Regions from separate parts of the Paenibacillus sp. MCAF9 genome, predicted to be linked through region 2. Evidence: a T-box and tRNA genes for the amino acid it is inferred to sense, from the RefSeq annotation. Region 2 holds a T-box; the other holds one or more tRNA genes.
What was found. The T-box of region 2 lies ahead of metG (methionine--tRNA ligase). A T-box ahead of a tRNA ligase gene usually reads a tRNA of that ligase, here a tRNA-Met.
Positions count from the first base shown of each region.

Region 1: it has a tRNA-Met gene. The T-box ahead of metG (methionine--tRNA ligase) is inferred to sense a tRNA for this amino acid. The anticodon was not compared.

Region 1 is NZ_JBFREL010000006.1:78,975-96,338, reverse strand. It holds gene carB (carbamoyl-phosphate synthase large subunit) at 1-1,849, shown strand, start outside; gene pyrF (orotidine-5'-phosphate decarboxylase) at 1,987-2,724, shown strand; gene pyrE (orotate phosphoribosyltransferase) at 2,717-3,364, shown strand; gene AB4Z45_RS12685 (methyl-accepting chemotaxis protein) at 3,541-5,268, shown strand; gene AB4Z45_RS12680 (ABC transporter ATP-binding protein) at 5,446-6,177, shown strand; gene AB4Z45_RS12675 (efflux RND transporter periplasmic adaptor subunit) at 6,149-7,210, shown strand; gene AB4Z45_RS12670 (ABC transporter permease) at 7,214-10,135, shown strand; gene AB4Z45_RS12665 (ABC transporter ATP-binding protein) at 10,144-11,034, shown strand; gene AB4Z45_RS12660 (ABC transporter substrate-binding protein) at 11,041-12,546, shown strand; gene AB4Z45_RS12655 (2'-5' RNA ligase family protein) at 12,614-13,126, opposite strand; gene AB4Z45_RS12650 (hypothetical protein) at 13,265-13,429, shown strand; tRNA gene AB4Z45_RS12645 (tRNA-Met) at 13,539-13,615, shown strand; tRNA gene AB4Z45_RS12640 (tRNA-Ile) at 13,653-13,729, shown strand; tRNA gene AB4Z45_RS12635 (tRNA-Leu) at 13,751-13,836, shown strand; gene AB4Z45_RS12630 (RNase H family protein) at 14,034-14,549, opposite strand; gene AB4Z45_RS12625 (RDD family protein) at 14,770-15,165, shown strand; gene AB4Z45_RS12620 (hypothetical protein) at 15,336-15,821, shown strand; gene AB4Z45_RS12615 (uracil-DNA glycosylase) at 15,873-16,565, shown strand; gene AB4Z45_RS12610 (S-layer homology domain-containing protein) at 16,624-17,364, opposite strand, start outside.
Region 2 is NZ_JBFREL010000014.1:334-4,690, reverse strand. It holds gene AB4Z45_RS20230 (phosphotransferase family protein) at 1-213, opposite strand, end outside; gene AB4Z45_RS20225 (bleomycin resistance protein) at 423-809, opposite strand; gene AB4Z45_RS20220 (NUDIX domain-containing protein) at 873-1,337, opposite strand; gene metG (methionine--tRNA ligase) at 1,342-2,988, opposite strand; T-box leader at 3,031-3,292, opposite strand; gene AB4Z45_RS20210 (hypothetical protein) at 3,387-4,127, opposite strand; gene AB4Z45_RS20205 (sigma factor) at 4,128-4,357, opposite strand, start outside.

The DNA.
Region 1 (17,364 bases), on a different contig from region 2:
TGATAAAATTCAGTCTATCGTAGCATTCGAGGATCGCATGCGCAGCGAATCAACGTTGAATCAACAAACGTTGTATGAAGCTAAACGCAAAGGCTTCTCAGATCGCTCTATTGCTGAAATTCGTCAAGAAGGTTTCCCGAATGGCAGTCACACAACGGAAGCTGACGTGCGTGCACTTCGCGAACAGCTTAACTTGAAGCCGGTATACAAAATGGTTGATACATGCGCAGCTGAATTCGAAGCTTCGACACCATATTATTACTCCACTTATGAAGTAGAGAATGAAGTAACCGTTACGGACAAACAGAAGGTTCTAGTCCTTGGCTCTGGACCAATTCGTATTGGTCAAGGCATCGAGTTCGATTACTCGACGGTTCATGCGGTATGGGCAATTCAAAATGCAGGTTATGAAGCGGTTATTATCAACAATAACCCAGAAACGGTTTCAACGGACTTCAGCACATCGGACAGACTCTACTTTGAGCCATTGTTCTTTGAAGATGTAATGAATGTTATTGAGCAAGAAAATCCGATTGGCGTAATCGTACAATTCGGCGGTCAAACGGCAATCAATCTAGCAGCTCCGCTTTCCAAAGCTGGCGTACGCATTCTAGGCTCCAGCCTTGAGAGCATCGATGCAGCAGAGGATCGCAAGAAATTCGAAGCATTGCTTCGCAGCCTAAATATCGCACAGCCAGACGGCAAAACGGTTATCTCTGTTGATGAAGCGGTAGTTACGGCACAAGGTCTTGGTTATCCGGTACTTGTTCGCCCTTCCTATGTACTTGGCGGACGCGCAATGGAAATTGTGTACTCAGACGAAGAACTGCTTAACTATATGGAAGTTGCAGTGAAAATTAACCCTGAGCACCCGGTTCTAATCGACCGTTATATGCTAGGCAAAGAAGCTGAAGTAGACGCGATTTGTGATGGCGATACTGTTGTTATTCCAGGGATTATGGAGCATGTTGAGCGCGCAGGCGTTCACTCAGGCGATTCCATTGCGGTATATCCACCACAATCACTTTCGGAAGACATTAAACAGCAAATTGTTGACATCACGATTAGCATTACTAAAGCACTGAACGTAATTGGACTGGTTAACATCCAGTTCGTTATTCACCAAGAAAAAGTATATGTGATAGAAGTTAATCCGCGTTCATCGCGTACCGTACCTTTCCTAAGCAAAGTTACGAATATTCCGATGGCAAACTTAGCTACTAAAGCAATTCTCGGTACGAAGCTTGCTGATCTTGGTTATGTTGAAGGCTTGTGGCCTGAAGATGAATATGTTTCTGTTAAAGTTCCTGTCTTCTCCTTCGCGAAGCTGCGCCGGGTTGACCCAACGCTAACGCCGGAAATGAAATCAACAGGTGAAGTAATGGGCCGCGACGTTCAATATGCGAAAGCTCTCTATAAAGGTCTCATTGGCGCAGGTATGAAAATTCCAACATCAGGCGCTATCATTGCTACAGTTGCGGATAAAGATAAAGAGGAAGCAACAGAGTTGCTTCGCGGATTCTTTAACCTAGGCTACAAAATTATTGCTACAGGCGGAACGGCGAAAGCACTCGAAGAAGCAGGCCTTATCGTTACGACTGTTAATAAGCTTAGCGAAGGCTCGCCGAATATTCTTGATCTAGTACGTGAAGGGCAAGCGCAATTTGTAGTCAATACGTTGACTAAAGGCAAAGCTCCTGAACGTGATGGATTCAGAATTCGTCGTGAAGCGGTTGAGAATGGCGTCGTTTGTATGACATCGCTTGATACCGTTCGTGCATTGCTTGTCATGCTCGAAACGTTGAACTTCTCCTCCCGTTCAATGCCAGTAGCGCTACAAAACAAATAAGCTCACTTAGCTTAAAAGTACGGCCAGCGTTTATTGCTTCGTTATCTACCTTAAGACGTTAGTCTTAAGGTGGATAGCTTGAAGCAAACGTATGGCCGTTTATTTTGCAAATGAACAGAGAAATGGAGCGATTTCGGATGAAATTGACTAAAGAGCAAGCAGCTGGACGGATTATGGTAGCCCTTGATTATCCAGATGCAGCAGCGGCTGAACGTTTAATTGCCGAACTGCAAGGCATTCCCTGTTTTATGAAGGTGGGCATGCAGTTGTTTTACGCTGCCGGTCCTTCCTTCGTGCAAAGCTTGAAAGAGCGCGGTTACTACGTATTTCTTGATGTGAAAATGCATGATATTCCGAACACTGTCAAAGGCGGCTCTAATAGCGTAACGAAATTGGGAGTTGACATGTTTAACGTCCATGCAGCAGGGGGCAGTGATATGATGGAGGCTGCGCTTGAAGGCGTAGATATTGCATTAACAGGAAGCAGCCTTCGTAAGCCAACGGTTATCGCGGTAACTCAATTGACAAGTACGAGTCAGTCCATGCTCAATGAGCAGATCGGTATTAGCGGAACTGTAGAAGCGGCAGTGCTTCGTTATGCGGAGCTTACCAAAAAAGCGGGTTTGGACGGTGTTGTCGCATCACCTTCCGAGGTTGAGGCTATTAAGTCGCTATGCGGCAGCTCTTTCAAAACCATAACGCCAGGCATTCGTCCCATTGGAGCGGATGTTAATGATCAATCACGCATTATGACGCCAAGTGAGGCGCTTCGCAAAGGAACGGATTATATGGTAATCGGTCGCCCGATTACAGCGGCACCAAGCCCGCGTGCAGCATTAGAATCTATTATTGAGGAGCTGATTTCCTATGAGTAAAATTACTTTATCTGAATTGCCTAATCAAATTGCTAAAAGCCTGCTCGAAATCGAAGCCGTAGCACTTCGCCCTAATGAGCCATTCACATGGACATCAGGCATTAAATCACCAATCTATTGTGATAACCGCCTTACGATGACATACCCAACGATTCGCGATCTTGTTGCAGAAGGTTTCGCAACGATCATTCGTGAGCGTTATCCTGATGCTGAGGTTATTGCGGGCACTTCAACTGCCGGTATTCCACATGCAGCTTGGGTAGCACAGAAGCTTAATCTGCCGATGGCTTATATTCGCGATAAAGCGAAGGGTCATGGCAAGCAGAATCAAATCGAGGGCCGTGTTCTACCTGGTCAAAAGGTCGTTGTGATCGAGGATTTGATATCGACAGGCGGCAGCTCGCTTAAAGCTGGTCTTGCAGTTAGAGAAGCAGGCGCAGAAGTATTGGCGGTGCTTGCTATATTCACTTACGAATTCGATTCAGCGATTCAAGCCTTTGCTTCAGAGAAAATGCCTCTTGTTACATTATCTAGCTATAGCGCACTTATTCAAACGGCTGTAGAGCTTGGAAAAGTTGCTCCTGAAGATGTAGCTGCTTTGCAAGCTTGGAGACAAGATCCTCAATCGTTTGGAAAATAATTGCTTAAATAAAAAAAAGCGTGCTCTTTTCCATGAGAGCTCGCTTTTTTTGTGACAAAATTGTTCATAATTCGACACTAAAATTTAATTTTTTTTGAAAGGGTCTCTTCTTAATAGCTATTTGTCTCCGATAAATAATTATAGAGTATAGTCATGAATTGAGGGGCGGGGTTTTAATGAAATTGTCTTTACGTGTTAGGCTAGTCTTGTTGTCTTTGGTTCCACTTATGTTTTATGCATTTACAGGGATTTATTTGCTCAATGAGCAGTGGCGCGTGTTGAATGACATGACAGATCGTATTTATGAAACTTCTAATCAAGTAGACACATTAGTATTAAACGCGGATAGGGATATGTATCAGGCCTATCAAGCTTACTTGAGAGTGGAATCCGGTACTTTGGATCAAGTAAATGCAGACGCTGCTCGAGCGGAGTTAGCCGAAAATATAAAACAAGTGGAAGACCGGGTAGGAGAAGCACAAGCCATTTTATATGAGAAAGGCCTTCAGAACTTAGCAGAAGGGGATTCTGAGCGCAGCATAAACCAAATTTTAATTGAGTTTAAGGCTAATTTTAATTTCTGGTCAGCTGCAGCGATAAAAGCAGCAGCGGATGGAAAGAACAATTTCCAAAATAAACAGATTGATAATAGCTTCTTAACAAGCCGTACAGGGATTGATGAAATCGGTCAAAATATTAAAATTTATGCACAAACCACAATTACTGATATTACAAATGAGCTTAGAAAAACGCAGCTTACTCTCTTAATCTGCATCATTGTGGTTACATTAGTTATATTAATTGCTATGTACTTTACAGTGCGTCATATAATGAAGACAATCAAGAGTGTTGTATTTAAGACACAGCGAGTAGCAGAAGGAGATTTAACAATTCTTCCGGATCAGAAATACAGCAAGGATGAGCTTGGCCGTATTTCGCAATCGGTGGATCATATGATTGAAGCTACTAAGCAGCTGATTAGCGGTATTGCTAGCAATGCAGTTGAAGTGACCAAATCAACTGATCAGTTAACGACTGCATCTAAGGAATCTGCAGATGCAGCAGAGCATGTCGCTCAAAATATTCAGGAAGTAGCGAATGGCTCAGAAGTACAAGCAAGAGGTGCGGAAGAAACATCTAGAGCGATCGAAGAGATGACGATAGGCATTCAACGAATCGCAGAAAACACAGCCTCCATTGCCGATAAATCATCTTCAACCTCTAAGCAGGCTGAACTTGGTCATGAAGCGCTGCTCCGGTTAATTGATCAAATGAGCGAGGTAACCTCAGTAACTGGCAAACTATCGAATACAATTGAAACGCTTGAGCATCGTTCCAAAGAGATAGGTGCAATTGCGGAGAATATAACGAGCTTTTCAAATCAAACGAATATTTTGTCGCTGAACGCATCAATTGAAGCAGCCCGTGCAGGCGAACACGGCAGAGGTTTTGCCGTCGTTGCAGGAGAGATTCGGAAACTGGCAGCGGGATCCCTTGCATCTGCTGACGGGATTCATCAACTCGTAGACATTACCAGAAGTGAAATCGCAGGAGCTTCTGCTTACATGTCGCAAACGGTTCTAGAAATGGAGCGAGGCAGCGCGCGGGTAGGCGAGGTTCGTCAGAACTTGGATGTCATCGTTGCTTCTATTACACAGATGAGTGAGCAGATTCATGAAAATTCTGCAATTACTCAGCAAATGTCAGCCAGCTCGGAGCAGGTAAGCGCCTCAATGCAGCAAACGGCTGCTACAGCTGCCGTTAATCTGGAGAAGACAGAAAATGTTGCTGCCGCAACGGAAGAGCAGCTCGCTTTGATGGATAACATTTCTTCAGCAGCTGTTCATTTAGAGGAAATTGTACGCGATTTGGACCTTGCTATTTCTCATTTCAAGGTGAAGTAAGATAATGTAAAAGCTGTTTTTTATGCGGAGTTTAAGCCTTCGCTAAAAGCAGCTTTTTTTGTTCGAAAAAGGTTTTAAAAAGTTGTTTGAATTTGACGTAACTTTTTGAGCATGTCCTACGTCTATCATGTAAGATGAGAATTATGAAAGTTGGTTGAGGAGGGATCGGAAGCGCTAATGGCCATTCCGCAGGAAGAAGAACAGAAGGTAGAAGAGCAGGTTGAAACGACTGAGGAAAGACGCGATCTGCTTAAAGTTATTGATGTAGAGCGAACCTTCCAAGTTGGAGGAACTCCGCTGCCTGTACTGAAGGGCATCAATATGGAGCTTAAGGAGCGTCAATTAGTCATGCTCAGAGGCAGATCAGGCTCTGGCAAGACGACGCTGCTGAATTGCTTGGGCGGGCTCGATACGCCAAGCAAAGGAGAGATTTTGTTTAACGGTTTGAAGTTTCACAGCATGAGCGATGACCAACGCACTTTAGTTAGGCGAAAGCACATGGGCTTTATATTTCAAGCCTTCGCACTTATGCCGCTATTGTCCGCGCGTGAGAATGTGGAGCTGTCTCTTCGGATGGCTGGTGTACCGCGAGCGGAATGGAAGGATAGAGTTACGCAATGTCTTGAACTGGTTGGTTTGGAGCGCCGAATGAATCATCGTCCCTTCGAGCTTTCTGGCGGTGAGCAGCAACGGGTCGCAATTGCTAAGGCGATCGCCCATAAGCCAATGCTGCTGCTTGCTGATGAACCGACGGCAGAGCTTGATACTGGCATGTCGGCTCAAATTATGGCGGTTTTCCAAAATATTATTCGCACTGAACAAGTTTCTATTTGTATGACTACACATGATCCTACGATTTTGGAGGTTGCTGACATTGTCTATGAAATGGTGGACGGAAAATTTATTTAAGCGTTCAATGGTTGTTGTATTAAGTGCTTCTTTGGTGCTTTCAAGCGGGTGCTCCTTGCTTCCCGCAGAAGATGAAGAAGAGGTTATACCTGAGATTGCCCCTGCACAAATATCCAAAAAGCCCGAGTATGAGGTAACGACGACGACATTAGAAACGTCGATACCGCTGATCGGCAAGCTTATCTCTTTGGAAGAAGAGACGATGTTTTTCACATTGGACGGCAAGAATTTGAAAGAGCTGAATGTGAAAGTAGGAACAGCTGTAAAAGCCGGTCAAGTGATTGGTCAGCTGGACGTTGATGTACTGGTTAAAAGCTTGCGGCAAGAGCGGCTTTCATTTAGGAAAATCGAAAATGAGATGAAAGACACGCTTCGCCAGCGTGATGAAATGGATCCGATTGAATTCGAAGGTAAGCTGATTGCTTTTGAAGAACAGAAGCAGAAGCTAGTCGATATGGAAGAGGAAATCGGGAAAGCGACATTAAAAGCTCCATTTGCCGGAACGATTGTATCGCTTAACGTGCAGAAGGGCGATTTGATTAAAGCCTATGCTCCAATTGCAATTGTAGCCGATACGAGCAAGATTACAGCTGCAGCCAAAATTTCTAAGTCAGAGCTAGAAAAACTAGGCGTTGGCATGGAAGTAACGGCTGATATTACGAGCGTTGGTAAATTTAAAGGCAAGATCAAGCAGCTCCCATACAAAACGGAGGAACAGAACAACGGCGGCGGCGGTGGTTCTGGAGTAGAGAAACCGGAGAAACCCGAAGACTTCTTAATCGTTGATCTTAAGGATTTGCCTAAAAACTTGAACCGCGGAATGCCGCTTTCAATTAAAGTCATTACGAAGCGCACTGAAAATGCTATTGTTATTCCTCCTTCTACGCTTCGTTCTATTGGATCTCGTACGTACGTGCAGGTCATTGAAGGCGAAGTTAAGCGCGAAGTTGACGTAGAGGTCGGCCAACAAACCTCGACGAATATTGAGATCCTCAAAGGGTTGAAACCGGGGCAGAAAGTTGTAGGTCGATAGCCAATGGGAATTCCGCTGTTTCGTTTTTTGTTCCGCAAAATGTGGAACACGCGCTGGCTAACCTTAAGCACGCTGGCTGGGCTAACTCTGGCGGTTGCATTTGCAACGAGTATCCCTATGTATGCAGATGGCGCACTCAAGAGAGTAGTAGCCGAATCACTGCAGCAGAAGAGTACCGGATTACCTGCGGGCTCGCTTCTCATGAGATATCAATCACCTGCTGGCGGGAAAACGGATTTAGCAGCGCTGTCGGAGCTTGAAAAGTATATTAAAGATGGAATACCGAAAGAAATTGGATTTCCATTTGGTACTTATGTAAACAGCTATTCCATTCGCGGTGCTGAGGTCGTTCCTGAGGATTCAAGCAAAGTAGACGCAGGACGCAACCGTCAACTGACGATTATGAATCTGTCAGAACTTGAAAAAAATACAGAGCTGACCCAAGGTAAATGGTTTTCAAATACCGAAGGGGATGGAGACATACTCGAAGCAGTCATGTTTGAGGAAGCAATGTATAGAAATGATGTACATATCGGCGATGTTTTTGAATATCCGATATACGGTGGACTGGATCTGACATTGCGAGTGAAAATTGTCGGAGCAGTCAAACCGCTTACTGATACGAGTTCATACTGGTATCAAGGGATGGAAAGCTTGCTGAACACGTTCCAAATAAGCAAAGCAGCATTCGAAAAGACGCTGTTAGCGAATAAAAAAATACCGCTGCATAATGCAAGCTGGTACTACGCATTTGATTTATCAGAAGTAAAAACGAGTCAATTAACACCTTTAAGCAAGACGCTAGAACGCTTGAATATTGAGCTGTATCAGCGTCTTAAGGACACAAGAGTAGAAATTTCTTTTGCATCTACGCTTACCGAGTTTAAGAAACAAAGCCTGCAGCTGCAAACATTGCTGTTTACGCTAGCTGCTCCAATGCTTGCGATGGTGTTTTTCTTCATTGCCATGAATGCAAGGCAGTCACTGGATAAGCAGCGAAGCGACATTGCAGTGCTTCGAAGCAGGGGTGCCGGCACACGGCAAATCATTTGGATTTATTTGCTCGAAGGACTACTGCTCGGCGGTATCGCGCTTGGAAGCGGTCCGTTTATCGGTTGGTTCATGGCGAAGAGTATCGGATCAGCCAATGGCTTCCTCTCTTTCGTTAATCGGAAGTCCATACCGGTTGGTTTCTCTACAGAGGCCATTATTGCGGGCGGAGCTGCAGTCTTTCTAGCGCTTATGGCGACCATTATTCCAGCTGTTATTTATGCAAGATCTTCAATCGTAAGTTATAAGCAGGATCTGGCGCGTTCTGATCGCAAGCCAGTTTGGCAGCGTTGGTATCTTGATGTCTTGTTAATTGCCGCTGCTGGTTATGGCTGGTATATGTTCAATGAGCGCCAAATGTTGACTTTCAAAACAGGCATGACAACGGATCAATTAAACGTACAGCCATTTTTATTTTTTGTTCCTGCCTTATCAATCTTTGCATTTGGGTTGTTTTTCTTAAGATTATTCCCATGGCTGTTGAAGGTGTTTACATGGCTAGGACGCAAATTTTTACCGGTTCCGCTTTATTTGACGTTGACTCAGCTTTCACGTTCATCCAAAGGGTATTACCCGTTGATGATTCTATTGGTGCTGACGCTTGGGCTTGGTGTTTATAACGCATCGGCAGCTAGAACGATTGATTTGAACTCCACAGAACGTACGCTGTATAAATACGGAGCAGACGTAACCATTCAAACGGTATGGGAAGGCTCTCCGGAAATTACTACGACGCCTGGCAACAACGGCGGAAATGGTGGTAACGGCGGCAGTGGAGGCAATGGCGGCGGTTCTGGCGGCGGCGGAAATGGTGGAGGAGGCAACGGCGGTGGTTCAGGCGGCGGAGGAGGTGGCGGTCAAACCATACCTTCAAAGATGTTGTTCAGTGAACCTCCATTTGAGCTTTTCCGTTCTCTTGATGGCGTAGAAGCGGCTGCTCGTGTATTACAGACGAAGGGCAGCGTGGTCATATCAGGCAAATCGATTGGTCAAGGAACTGTAATGGGTATTGATAATGTCGACTTTGCTAAGGTCGGCTGGTTCCGCAATGATTTGTATCCTGTTCATCCGAATTATTATTTAAATAACTTGGGTAAATATGAGCATGCGGCGCTTATTCCTTCGAAAGTAGCAGAGAAATATCAATTAAAAATCGGAGATCCCGTATCAGTTGGATTCGCCGAAGGTAAAGTGGATTTTATGGTCGTTGGCATTTTGCCTTATTGGCCTAGCCAATATCCGGATAAATCACCGTTTATTATCACGAATTTAGATTATATTTATGACCAGCTTCCGCTTATTCCTTATGAGGTTTGGCTGAAGATGAAGCCTGATGCTAAAGTAGCTCCGATCGTTGAAGCGCTGCAAAAGGCTGGGGTGGAGATAGCAGCTATTAAAGATGTAAGAAGCGAGCTAATCATTCAATCGAAGCTTCCAACTAGGGGCGGCGTATTCGGAATATTGAGCTTAGGTTTCCTTGTTTCGGTCATCATCACACTAGCTGGCTACGTTCTATTCTGGTTCTTCAATCTCTCAGGGCGTGTTGTCCAATTCGGGGTATTGCGGGCAATGGGATTATCGCGAAGACAGCTTACGGGGATGCTGCTTCTGGAGCAGCTATTTACAGCAGGACTTGCGATAGGACTTGGCGTGTTAATTGGTAAAGGTGTGAGCTTGCTCTTCCTTCCATTCTTGCAAACGACAGAAAACGTTGCAGAAACAGTACCGCCTTTCCGAGTCATATTCGAGTCTAGCGATACGAACCAATTGTTCATAGTTGTCGGATTTATGATGCTGACCGGCGCATTGCTTCTCTTCCTGCACATACGCAGGCTTAGAGTGCATCAAGCGGTCAAGATGGGAGAAGAACGATGACAACAGCGATGATCGATTGCGAAGGTCTAGTGAAAATTTACAAGACAGACGATCTAGAGGTCGTTGCCCTGCAAGGCTTGAACCTAAAAGTAAACGAAGGCGAGCTAATGGCTATCATCGGCAACAGCGGCAGCGGGAAATCGACGCTTCTGAATACGCTGGGCGGTCTTGACCGCCCTTCAGCCGGCCAGGTGCATGTAGGTCCTTGGGATCTTCTGAAGATTTCCGAAGAGGATCTAGTGAAATACAAGAGGGAGACGGTAGGATTTATTTGGCAAAATAATGCGAGAAACTTGCTGCCTTATCTTACTGCCCTCGAAAATGTAGAAATGCCGATGATGCTCTCGGGAAAGGTTGATCGCGCATATGCGAAGCAGCTGCTTGAATGGGTTGGCTTGAAGGAGCGAATGCATAACAAGCTCCATCAATTGTCAGGCGGTGAGCAGCAAAGGGTTGCCATTGCGATTTCATTGTCGAATCGCCCGAAGCTTCTGCTTGCGGATGAACCGACAGGTTCGGTTGATACGGCTACCTCCGATTTGATTATGGGTATTTTCCGCAGGTTGAATCGCGAGATCGGTATTACCATCGTCATTGTAACGCATGACTTGACGCTTGCTGGCAAGGTAGACCGAGTGGTTGCCATTCGCGATGGCTTGACGAGCACCGAGTTTATTAAACGCAATCCGAATATTAATCTTGATGGAGGTGAGGCAGAGCTTCCAGCTGCAAGCAGCGGACTGCAGTCTGTGCATGAAGCCTATGTCGTGGTAGATCGAGTTGGACGTTTACAAGTGCCTAAGGAATATTTATCTGCTCTTAATATTAAAGACAAAGCAACGATGGAATTTGACGGCGAGCGGATTATTATTACTCCGCCTAAATCACTAGGGGGTTAAAACCAAATGAATAATAAAAGATTGTCAGGCAAGCGAATTCGCAAATTTACTTTAGTATCGTTAACACTTACCCTGCTTATTGGCCTGCTTGCAGCGTGCAGCAGCGGCTCAGACAGCTCTACTGAAAAACGGGTTTTACGCATTGGCGTGCTTTATGGCGGTTCGGATAATGAGCCTTACTTCCGTCAGCAATACACGGATATGTATGAAATGTCTCATCCTAACATTGAGTTCCAAATCGTAGGCGCAATCAACTATGATGATCAACGCTTTGAACAGCAAGATCCTGCAAAGCCAACGAAGCAGCCAGATCCATATGAAAAAATGAAAGAAATGCTAACTGGATCAAATCCAGTCGATGTTGTTGTTCTGGATTACAATATGCTTCGTCGGATGACACAAGACAACTTGTTGCAACCGCTGGATCCATTAGTAGCACAAGATAAATTCGACTTGTCGGATTATGTTCCAACTGTTATTGAAGGCATTAAAGCTGCTGGTGATGGCGGATTGTATGCATTGACGCCAACTTTTAACTCTTCTGCACTTTACTACAACAAAAAAATGTTTACTGATGCTGGTGTAACTCCTCCGACAAACAAAATGGAGTGGACTGAAGTTCTTAACTTGGCACGTCAAGTGGCAAAAGGTGAAGGCGTGGACCGTAAATTTGGATTCTCCTTCAATCGCTGGTCCAATGACGGCTTTAGCAATGCGCAGTCTTATAGCCAAGCATTGCAGCTAAAAATGTGGGATGACAAAGGCGAGAAAATGCTCGTCAATAGCGATCAGTGGGAAAATGTATGGAGCACTGTTGCATCGCTGTATCAAGAAGAAGTTATTCCAACACAAGAATTTATGAATAAAATGTATGAGAAGCAAAACGCGGAAGGCGGCAATGACCCATTCTATGGTGATTTGTTCATCAAAGGCAAAATTGCGATGACGATCGGTGATTATGGTTATATCAATGAGCTTAAGAGAGCTTCGGACAACGCATCGAAAATTAAAGATTTTGAAGCTGTTGATTGGGACGTTGTGACAGTTCCCGTTTCTCCAAGCGATCCAGAAGTGGGCAGCAGTATTTCATTGAGCCAGTTGATGGGTATTAACAACAAAGCTCAAAACGATAAAGACGCTTGGGATTTCATCAAGTTCTCCAATAGCAAGGAATGGGCTAAGCTGAAATCAAGAAGTCTTTATGAAATGGTTGCACGTAAGGAATTTTTGACGCCAATCGGCGGTTTGCAATACAATATTGACGCATTTACTTCACTTAAGCCAATGCCAGCTTTAGATACGGACAAAATCTTCCGTGAGAAACCAGGCGTATGGGAAGCACAGCAACCTGCTTATGAACTGTTCCAAGCCGTAATCGATAAGAAAAAATCTGCTCGTGAGGCGCTAGCTGAGTGGGAAACACGCGGAAATGCGGTTTTGGAGAAAATTAAAAACAATCCAACTGGAGAAGGCAACGGCGGCGGAGTCGAAATTATGCCAATGCCTAGATAATTTGAAATAAGAAAGAAGCCCGTAATCGACCTCTGCGTCGTTTGCGGGCTTTTTCCTTAATATTTGTCTAACCTCGTAATAGAAAGGACTGGTAAGCGGTCCAAGAGCCGTTCTCGGTCTGATACATCAGATGTATGCGATCAATTCTCGAAGTAAGATCAATGGACTGCATGCGCAGATTTCCGAATAAATCATGCAGCTCATCAGCTGAGATTTCTTGCCCTATCGTGACATGTGGCGTGTAAACATATTTGGGCTCGACAATGGCCAGCGGACCGCTGCATATGCTCTCCTGGAGCTTCTGCATGGAAACGGTGTCTTCAAGCGCTAAATAGAGCACATGACTTACAGGGAAAAAAGTAGATACACGGTTCAAATGGATAGAGAAAGCAGGCAGCTTAGATGTTGTTTGCTCTAAATGAGCGACTGCAAGCTGCAATTCATCGTCTGACCAATCTTCTGCGTATCGTACTGTCAAATGAGCAGGTACAGCTGTGTAATGCGGATCATGGCGTCTTCGCCAGCTATTAGCGAAGTCCTGTACATGCTTTTCGGGGAAAACAACAATTCCATATAACATGGTCTTCAGCTCCTTCGAAATGACCTATTTTGAGTATACCCCATTTGCATGTATGATCCCAATTTTGGGGTATTCTAATGTATACAGCCTTTGGAGTGATAAGCATCAGCTTCTCCAATAAGATAGTGGAGGGATGACATGAGATGGGTATATTGGGTTCGCCTATATGAAACCAAATTTCAAGCGGGTTGTTTGGTTAGGAGAATGGAGAATGACGGTTGGATGTATGGCTATGAAACTCCGCATGAGGTAGAGGTATTTCGATCCCGAAAAGGGCGATACGGCGTGAGGTTTATACCATAAAAAATAAAAAGAAAATAAATTAGAATATTTTGCTTGACTTAAAACACACCTATATAGTATATTATTTTATGTCGCCAATTCAACTGGCTTTGCTCAAATGGATATACGTCGCGGGGTGGAGCAGCCCGGTAGCTCGTCGGGCTCATAACCCGAAGGCCGCAGGTTCAAATCCTGCCCCCGCAACCAACCTTTCGATGAATACGTTGAAATATACGTTTTTCGAGGGCCCTTAGCTCAGTTGGTTAGAGCGGTCGGCTCATAACCGATTGGTCGGGGGTTCGAGTCCCTCAGGGCCCACCATAAGCAAAACCTTTACAACATGCCGGGGTGGCGGAACTGGCAGACGCACAGGACTTAAAATCCTGCGATGGGTGACCATCGTACGGGTTCGATTCCCGTCCTCGGCATACCTCGAAGACATTGACGAGTCAATGGTTTTCACGAAGTACATAAGATGTACGAACGATAAAAGAACCTCCTTTATAGAATCTGACTTGTCAGTTCTAAGCAAAGGAGGTTTTTTTATTGTTAGGTACTTAATCTAGCAATTTAATTTAATATGTTAATTTCTAAAGCCGTTAAGTAAATTAGAGGCTGGCAGTAATTAATTTATAGCAGCTTGTCTCGCAGCATTATGGGCTAACCTATGGAGGGTATTGTTTTTCTTGTGCTTGCTTATGTATTTTATTTGTATGTAAACGTTGGGATACATATTATTTAAATGATGTAGAATTGCCAATACTTCATCTCTAGCATCTTTATGATGTGAATGAGAAAAATAATCTTTTGATAAAATGTTTGTGATTTGACTGCAATCAGTATAGATAATAGCGAACTTCGGCTCATACTCCGTCAGCGCACTTGCAAGTATTTCAAGACTGTAACGAACAGCAAGCAATTCACCGTAATTGGAGCCTTCAACATGTTCCATCAGTATTTTTTTGGCGGTAACGCGTATCGTTCTATTGAAGACAAAGCAACAAGCTGCTCCATGATTGTTTTGCGCAACGAAACCGGAGTAGTCACAATACAAACAAATCATACTCTTGTTCACAATGTTTTGTCTTAAACGAGGATTGGCATATGCTCTTTTTATTAGCAATTCTGTTGTAGTATCCACAAAATCTATCCTCCAGATCGTATTCCTTCTTTCATTATTTTAATCATCGTCAAAAAAGAGATGGGTTAGTCTTCAAATGGGATAGCTTCGAAATATTTTTTACTTTAAGAATAGGCGAATGGATTAAGGTATACATCGGAGCTGATCTGCGTAAGTTTTAATAGGAATGTGTCTGAATAAGGGAGTAACATTAATGATGTAATACTGGAGGGGACTCGGCATGAACGCAGGTTTTTGGATTCGATTAGGAGCTTCGTTGCTGGATGGCATTATTATTGGCATTCCATTAGCCATTATTTCATTAATATTTACAGGAGGAAATGAAGGTAGAGATTATTTTACAGATGCGGTCTCATTCCTTTACTCGTTACTGGTTCCGGTATTTTGGAGCGGCTATACCATTGGGAAAAGGATATGCGGCGTACAGATTAGAAAGTTGGATGGCTCACCTCCAGGTATAGGAACCATGTTATTGCGTAATGTTGTTGGTGGACTCGTTTATGGATTAACATTAGGTATTGCTGTGATCGTCAGCGCCTTTATGGTCGGTTTGCGCGAGGACAAAAGAGCGATTCATGATTTTATAGCAGGAACAGAAGTGGTGCATTCTGATTAAGCTGTCTTATGAGCTCGTTGCGATATCATGCAGCGGGCTTTTTTTATTATACTTTTGGCATTTGCCACGACATTTAATGAGGAAACTTTTTTGCTTTCTCTATTTTGAATGAAGTAAACTAAGAGTTGTATTGAAATACCTGAGAAATAAGGGAAGTTGGTGGATGATTGATGCAGCACAAGAACGAGGAGAATTCACTTAAGCTAAGCGCGCGTCGACTCTATGCGGAGATATTCTCTTTAAAGGACACACTTTACAATGATCTTCTACATCGGTTTAAGGATGATGTATCACTCACGGAAAAAGCGGAGCAGTGGAAAACCGGCATAATGGCAGTTGCGATCTCTACAGCGCTCTACAGCTCTTCTCTGGGCGGAAACAAGGAGTTTCCTTATGTCTATTCCTATTTGAAAATAAAGCTTAAAACGTATCATTCTGAAGGGGAAGCGGCGATAGAGGACTGTATGTCTGTCATTTCAGGCCTATTAAATGAAGCTGATTACGAGCCTGATTCATTTTCCGAAGGAATCGCTTTATGGCTTTATTTTAGTATTCAAGGAAAAGAGTCGTTTGTAGAAGAAGAGACGGTTCCATATTTGCTTACTGGACAATATATTAATCAAGTTTTTTATAATTGGTTTGATAAGCAGAGCTAATAAAGGCTGCTTATTCAAAAACGATTGCGTTTGAAGGGGATATTAATGATTATGAATACGTTAGTAAATGATTGGGCGCAGAAATTGCAGAGTGAGCTTGAAGCGCCTTATATGCAAGAGCTTTTTGCCATATTGGCAGAAAAATATAAAACGACCACAGTTTATCCGGAAGCAGAAAATATATACAATGCACTTCATCATACATCCTATGAGCAGACGAAAGTGGTCATTTTAGGACAAGACCCTTATCATGGACCAAAGCAGGCGCATGGGCTTAGCTTCTCCGTGCAGCCAGGATTAAAGGTACCTCCTTCACTAAAAAACATTTACAAAGAGCTGGAGTCGGATGTAGGGGCCACTGTGCCTGACCATGGAAGCTTGCTATCATGGGCTAAGCAAGGAGTGCTGCTTCTAAATACAGTGCTTACGGTGGAGGATGGCAATCCTAATTCCCATCAAGGAATAGGGTGGGAGCAATTTACCGATCAGATTATTGCCACTCTAAACGATAGGGAGAAGCCCGTGGTATTTATACTTTGGGGCAAGAATGCAGAAGCGAAAGCGAAGCATATTAATGGTGACAAGCATCATTTAATTATTTCACCGCATCCGAGCCCATTTGCAGCGCGCAAAGGTTTTTTTGGAAGCAAACCATTTTCCAGGACAAATCGTTTCTTAGAATCGATTGGAAGCGAGCCGATTGACTGGTCGATTCCAATGCTGAATGAGCTTGAAAGCAAATAAAAAAAGACTTCTCAACTGTCCGATGGTTAATAAGACAGGTAGAGAAGTCTTTTTTGGTTTAATTGATGATGATCGCTTTGCCTGTTGACGATTCACTTGATCCCGTAGATTGCGAGGATTGGGTGAGTACTGGCTTTAGCTTAGCATCAATATAAGTGGAGGCGGATACGTCTGTAATAACTTGAGGATACATTTTATCAGGATCAGGCATGACCAATTCTACATTGATGAAAGCTTGATCTCCTTCGAAAGCAATAGAGGTAATACGGAAACCATAACCGGGATGCCCTACTTGAGTGCTTACGGTTACTTTATTGATCTGCGGGTTTACCGCCTCAATCGAAAGCTTCAGGTCGAGGCTCGGTTGCTCAGGTTTAGTTGGAATCGGAGCCGTCTCCTTTACAAATGTAATGGCGTCATATAGCCAGCCTGCTGCTTCACCGCGCAAAATAGCTTTTTTAGGATAAAACTTGTTCGCATTATCCAATGTGACGATTTTGCTTATGAGAAGCTTTTGAATGCTGTCCATGTAGGTTTTGTTCACATCAGCCGCATCTTCCAACTGCATGAAAATTTCTATAAAAGCGTAATCGCCTTTCGTCATCATAGCTTTAAACAAATGATGAGCAAATTGCTCGCGGGTCATGATGTCGTTAGCTTTGACCGTTTTTGGAATTTCTAGACCATTAATGCTCGCGATGATAAAAGCTTGCGAATACCAAGCGTTATCTTTTATGTTTGTAAAATAGTCGCTTGCTTTAGGTTCTTTAATGAAGCGGATATGGTCAATATTAATATC
Region 2 (4,357 bases):
ACGCGCTACAAGCAGCTCTCGATCCTGTATCTTGTATGCATACTCTCCATCTGCTTCTGAGAGAACAATCGCTATTCTTGCCACAATGGGATAAGGAGCTAGATGAATAATTAGATTCCCACCCTCACTAAGCACATGAGGCGTAATATCGGTTAACCCCCATTCATTGGCCATTAATAATAATGATGAGATAAGCTCGTTTTTATTAGGCATTTCAGCAGCTCCTTAACAAAGTTATACATTTATTTTAGCTTCACTGCTGTATCGCTCAAAGGTAAAAAACGTTTCATAGTCAACTCTAGGCAAAAACTACTATTTCTCAACGCTTCAACTTTATCTCATACTTCGATTAATGACATGCTTTATGCCATTATTCAAATCAAGGCTTTTAAGTTCGGGCACATCGACTTAAAAAACAATGCTCAGCCGCCAAAAGCAATACGATAACCGTTATTGTCGACAATGGTAAGCTCACTCCATCCATCTGACCAATGCGGTCCTTGCACAATCTTCACTTCTTTTGAAATAAACAACTTATGTAACTGTCTTAATCCCTCTGGATTCGTGTAGCAGAAAGCATCAAAATAAAGTCCGCCTTCTACTGACGAATTGGGCCGAATATCACTTTTCAATTTAGCTTCGTGTAGAATAAAGGTCACATCTCCGTAGTTCATATGGATGTGTCCGCCGATATTTTCTGAAGTAAATCCTATTTCTTCATAAAAATGAACGGAATCTTGTAAATCTGCTACTAAAAAAACCAATGATGGTCCTTTCAAATGAACCAAGTTTACACTATTATTTTCCACCAATAACAACTCCTAAAATTTATAATTTATTCTAACTATTTCAACAAAAAGAAAGTTCAATCATCAACCTCGCAAAATATCCGTTTTATGATTCAATAGATCCCTAAACAGCTGCTTCTGCACGCTGCTAATGCATTCAATATCGATATCCTCCAATTTCGTAAAAACCAACTGCAGTGACTCATTATTGCTGTCCGTATGCAGTACATTCTTACCATCCTCAGCTAATTTACCTGTTAAATCTACCGCCACGTTGAAGATAAACATGACGAATACAACTTCATTGCCATCAGGATATCGATACTGCATATTGGGACCAGTATAAATGGAATACAAATCATATTCTGTTACATGCAGACCCGTTTCCTCCAGCACCTCTCTTATCATCGTTTCTTCAATCTTTTCTCCCGCTTCCATTCCGCCGCCTGGCAGACCCCAATCTCCGTAGTCTGATCTTCTCTGTAACAATATTCTTCCAGCTTCATCTTTAATAATGGCTCCGCCAGTAACGATAATTCTCTTATTCATAGGCTCACTCCCTTTTGGATTGAATCTTTAGCGCATTTGTTTCTTCCTCAATGCGACCAACGTCAATACGCTCAAACAACAGCTCTAAACCTTGAATTTTTTGATTAGCAGCTACAGTAATGAACTCCCAGCTAGGCTCAGGAAGAGTTAGAAACCTTCTTGTTTTCTCGCATGAGAAAGGAATAAACGGGTTCAACAATTGAGACAGATTCGCTATAATTTGCACGCAAGTGTTTATAGTAAAAGCACAAGCCTCTCGATTTTCTTTAATCTGAACCCATGGCTTTTGTTCATCAAAATATTTGTTTGCTCTGCGAATAGTAGCAAAAATCAACTCAATCGCTTCCTTTAGTCGTCCTTCTTCAATGCATGCACCTGACTCGACATATAAAGAAGCAATGGCTTTCATCCATTCCGCGTTCTGCTTGCTTTCAGGAACGTTTCCTTCAAAAGATTTATTTACAAACGCTAGCGTACGATTGACTAGATTGCCAAATGCGCCAAGCAATTCTCCATTGTGACTATAAATAAATTCTCGCCAAGAAAAATCAGTATCCCGTTTCTCTGGACCGTTTGCGATCAAGAAATAACGAATAGAGTCTGGCTCATAACGCTTCAAAATGTCCGGCACCCATACCGCCCAATTATTGCTTGTCGAAAACTTTTTCCCTTCCAGCGTCATGTATTCACAAGAGATAATTCGATCAGGCAAATGGTATTCCTCGGCGCCTATCAGCACAGCCGGCCATATTAGTGTATGAAAAGGGATATTGTCTTTACCGTGTACATAATAAGCGGTTATTTCCTCATTTCCGTCCTTCCAGAAGGCCTCCCAGCTGCCGCCTGTTTCAGCAGCCCACTGCTTGCTTGCCGATAAATATCCGCTCACTGCTTCAATCCAGACGTAAATTTTTTTATTCTCGAACCCTGCAACCGGAACCTCCACACCCCAATCTAAATCCCTTGTCGCCGCACGATCTTGAAGCCCCTCTGCAAGATATCCTTGCGTTAATTGTACTGCATTTTCTTTCCAGCCTTTTGTTTTTTTTGCATACTTAGTCAATTCAGCTTGGAAGGAAGAGAGTGCAAGATAATAATGTTCCGTTGGCCGCTCAATTGGAGGATTCCCGCAAAGCTTGCATGTCTTGTCTGTCAGGTCGGCTGGGTCAAGCAAGGCTGAACAATAATCACATTGATCGCCTCTCGCACGGTTGCTGCAAACAGGGCAAATCCCTTCAACATATCGATCCGGCAAAAATCGTTGATCTGTTTCACAATACGTTTGTTGAATTGTTTTTTTATATAAATGTCCTTTTTCTAAAAGTGCCAAAAATAACTGTTGAACGACTTGGTGATGAAATGGCTGGTCTGTTCGAGTATACAAATCATACGTAAACCCAAGCTGTTTAAAGCATTCGGCAAATTCCTGATGAAATCGATCTGCAATATCTCCCGGAGAAACACCCTCCTGAATCGCTTGCACCGCAACAGGCGTACCGTGGCAGTCACTTCCAGATACGTACAACACCTTATTTCCTTTTGCGCGGTAATAACGTGCCAACACATCCCCTGGCAATACACTCGCCAATCTTCCCATATGCAATGAACCGTTCGCATAGGGCCAAGCACCGCCAATAAACACATTTGTCATCCTAACTCCTCCTTTTTTTGACAAACAAAAAAGCCCTCATCCCAAAGGGACGAGAGCTGTGCTCACGCGGTACCACCCAATTTTATTAATGCCTCGCGGCATTAACCTCTTCAGGTACGATGCTTATGCATGTATACCCTAGCACAGTAACGGGTGCGGGTTCCGGCGCAGCCTACAACCATATGAGGGTTCGATGCGCAGCTCAGAGACCATATTCCCAAAGTTATTCTTTACCCCTTTTCAGCAACCGGGGCTCTCTGTAAAAAGACATCGCCTTGGTACTCTTTCTCATCATAGCTTTTTATTAGAATATTCAATTTATTGGAATTATACTCAATATGATATTTCAAGTCAAGGTGATTATGTTACTGCCCACATCTCCTTATTCCTGCCTTGCTTTATTGTATCTCCATCAAACTATCCGCGATTGCACATACCCACATTTTCGAAACCTCGAATGCCCTTACCTCATATTGGATGTTATTTCCGTTATCATCCGTTACCCAAATCAATTGATGCTGCTTCCCATCCGATAAGTATATGCCTTCCTTTTCACCAACTAGAATGGTCTCAATGAGATGATCGTTGATGTCGGGAACATGAATTCTGTTCTTGGTTGTCGTCAAAATATGCAGTTCGAATTCAATGCCTTCTTTCTCGTATACGAACGCAGCCCCCACCATTCGATCAGATTTTTTCAAATCTCTCACGATTACATTTTCACCCGTATATTCTGCTTCTTCAACCATCTCGGCTAGTTCAATCTCAGTCAGTGAATCGAACCCATACATCACATAACTAGCTTTCAACTCTGAGTCCAGAGGTGTTTTAAATACATAAGGTTTTATTTTTTCTTGAAGCTCTTCTATGCCTTCATGCCATATTTCTTTTTCATAATTAGTTTGATTGCTTATCATTTTATCCGGATTATCGTGAACGATGTATATCGCTTTACCCGTTCCCGGTTTCAATGAGTTAATAATCTGGTCAAAAGGATTATCTATATTTAGCGTGTCAACTGTAACTTTAGCTAACATCTCACCTTTTTTATTAACGAGCATGATTTCTTCAAGCACCTTTTGCTTCAATCCCGCTGGTGGATAAATATGATTTGCCTTTTCCATCAACATGCGTTTCAACTAGTTATTAATCTCTTGTGCTTGATTACGGAATTGCCGCCACTTTTTTCGTTTGTAGGCTTGATGTTGTCTAATCGTGATACCGTAAAGCCAAGGCTGAAAAGGTCTCTTACCGTCAAAATTCCGAAGGCTCCTGTACAATTCGACGTAAACGTCCTGAACAAGATCATCAACATCATTTTTGTTATCGGTTAGAAAAAATAGGGTACGGTAAACCCTATCAATGGTCG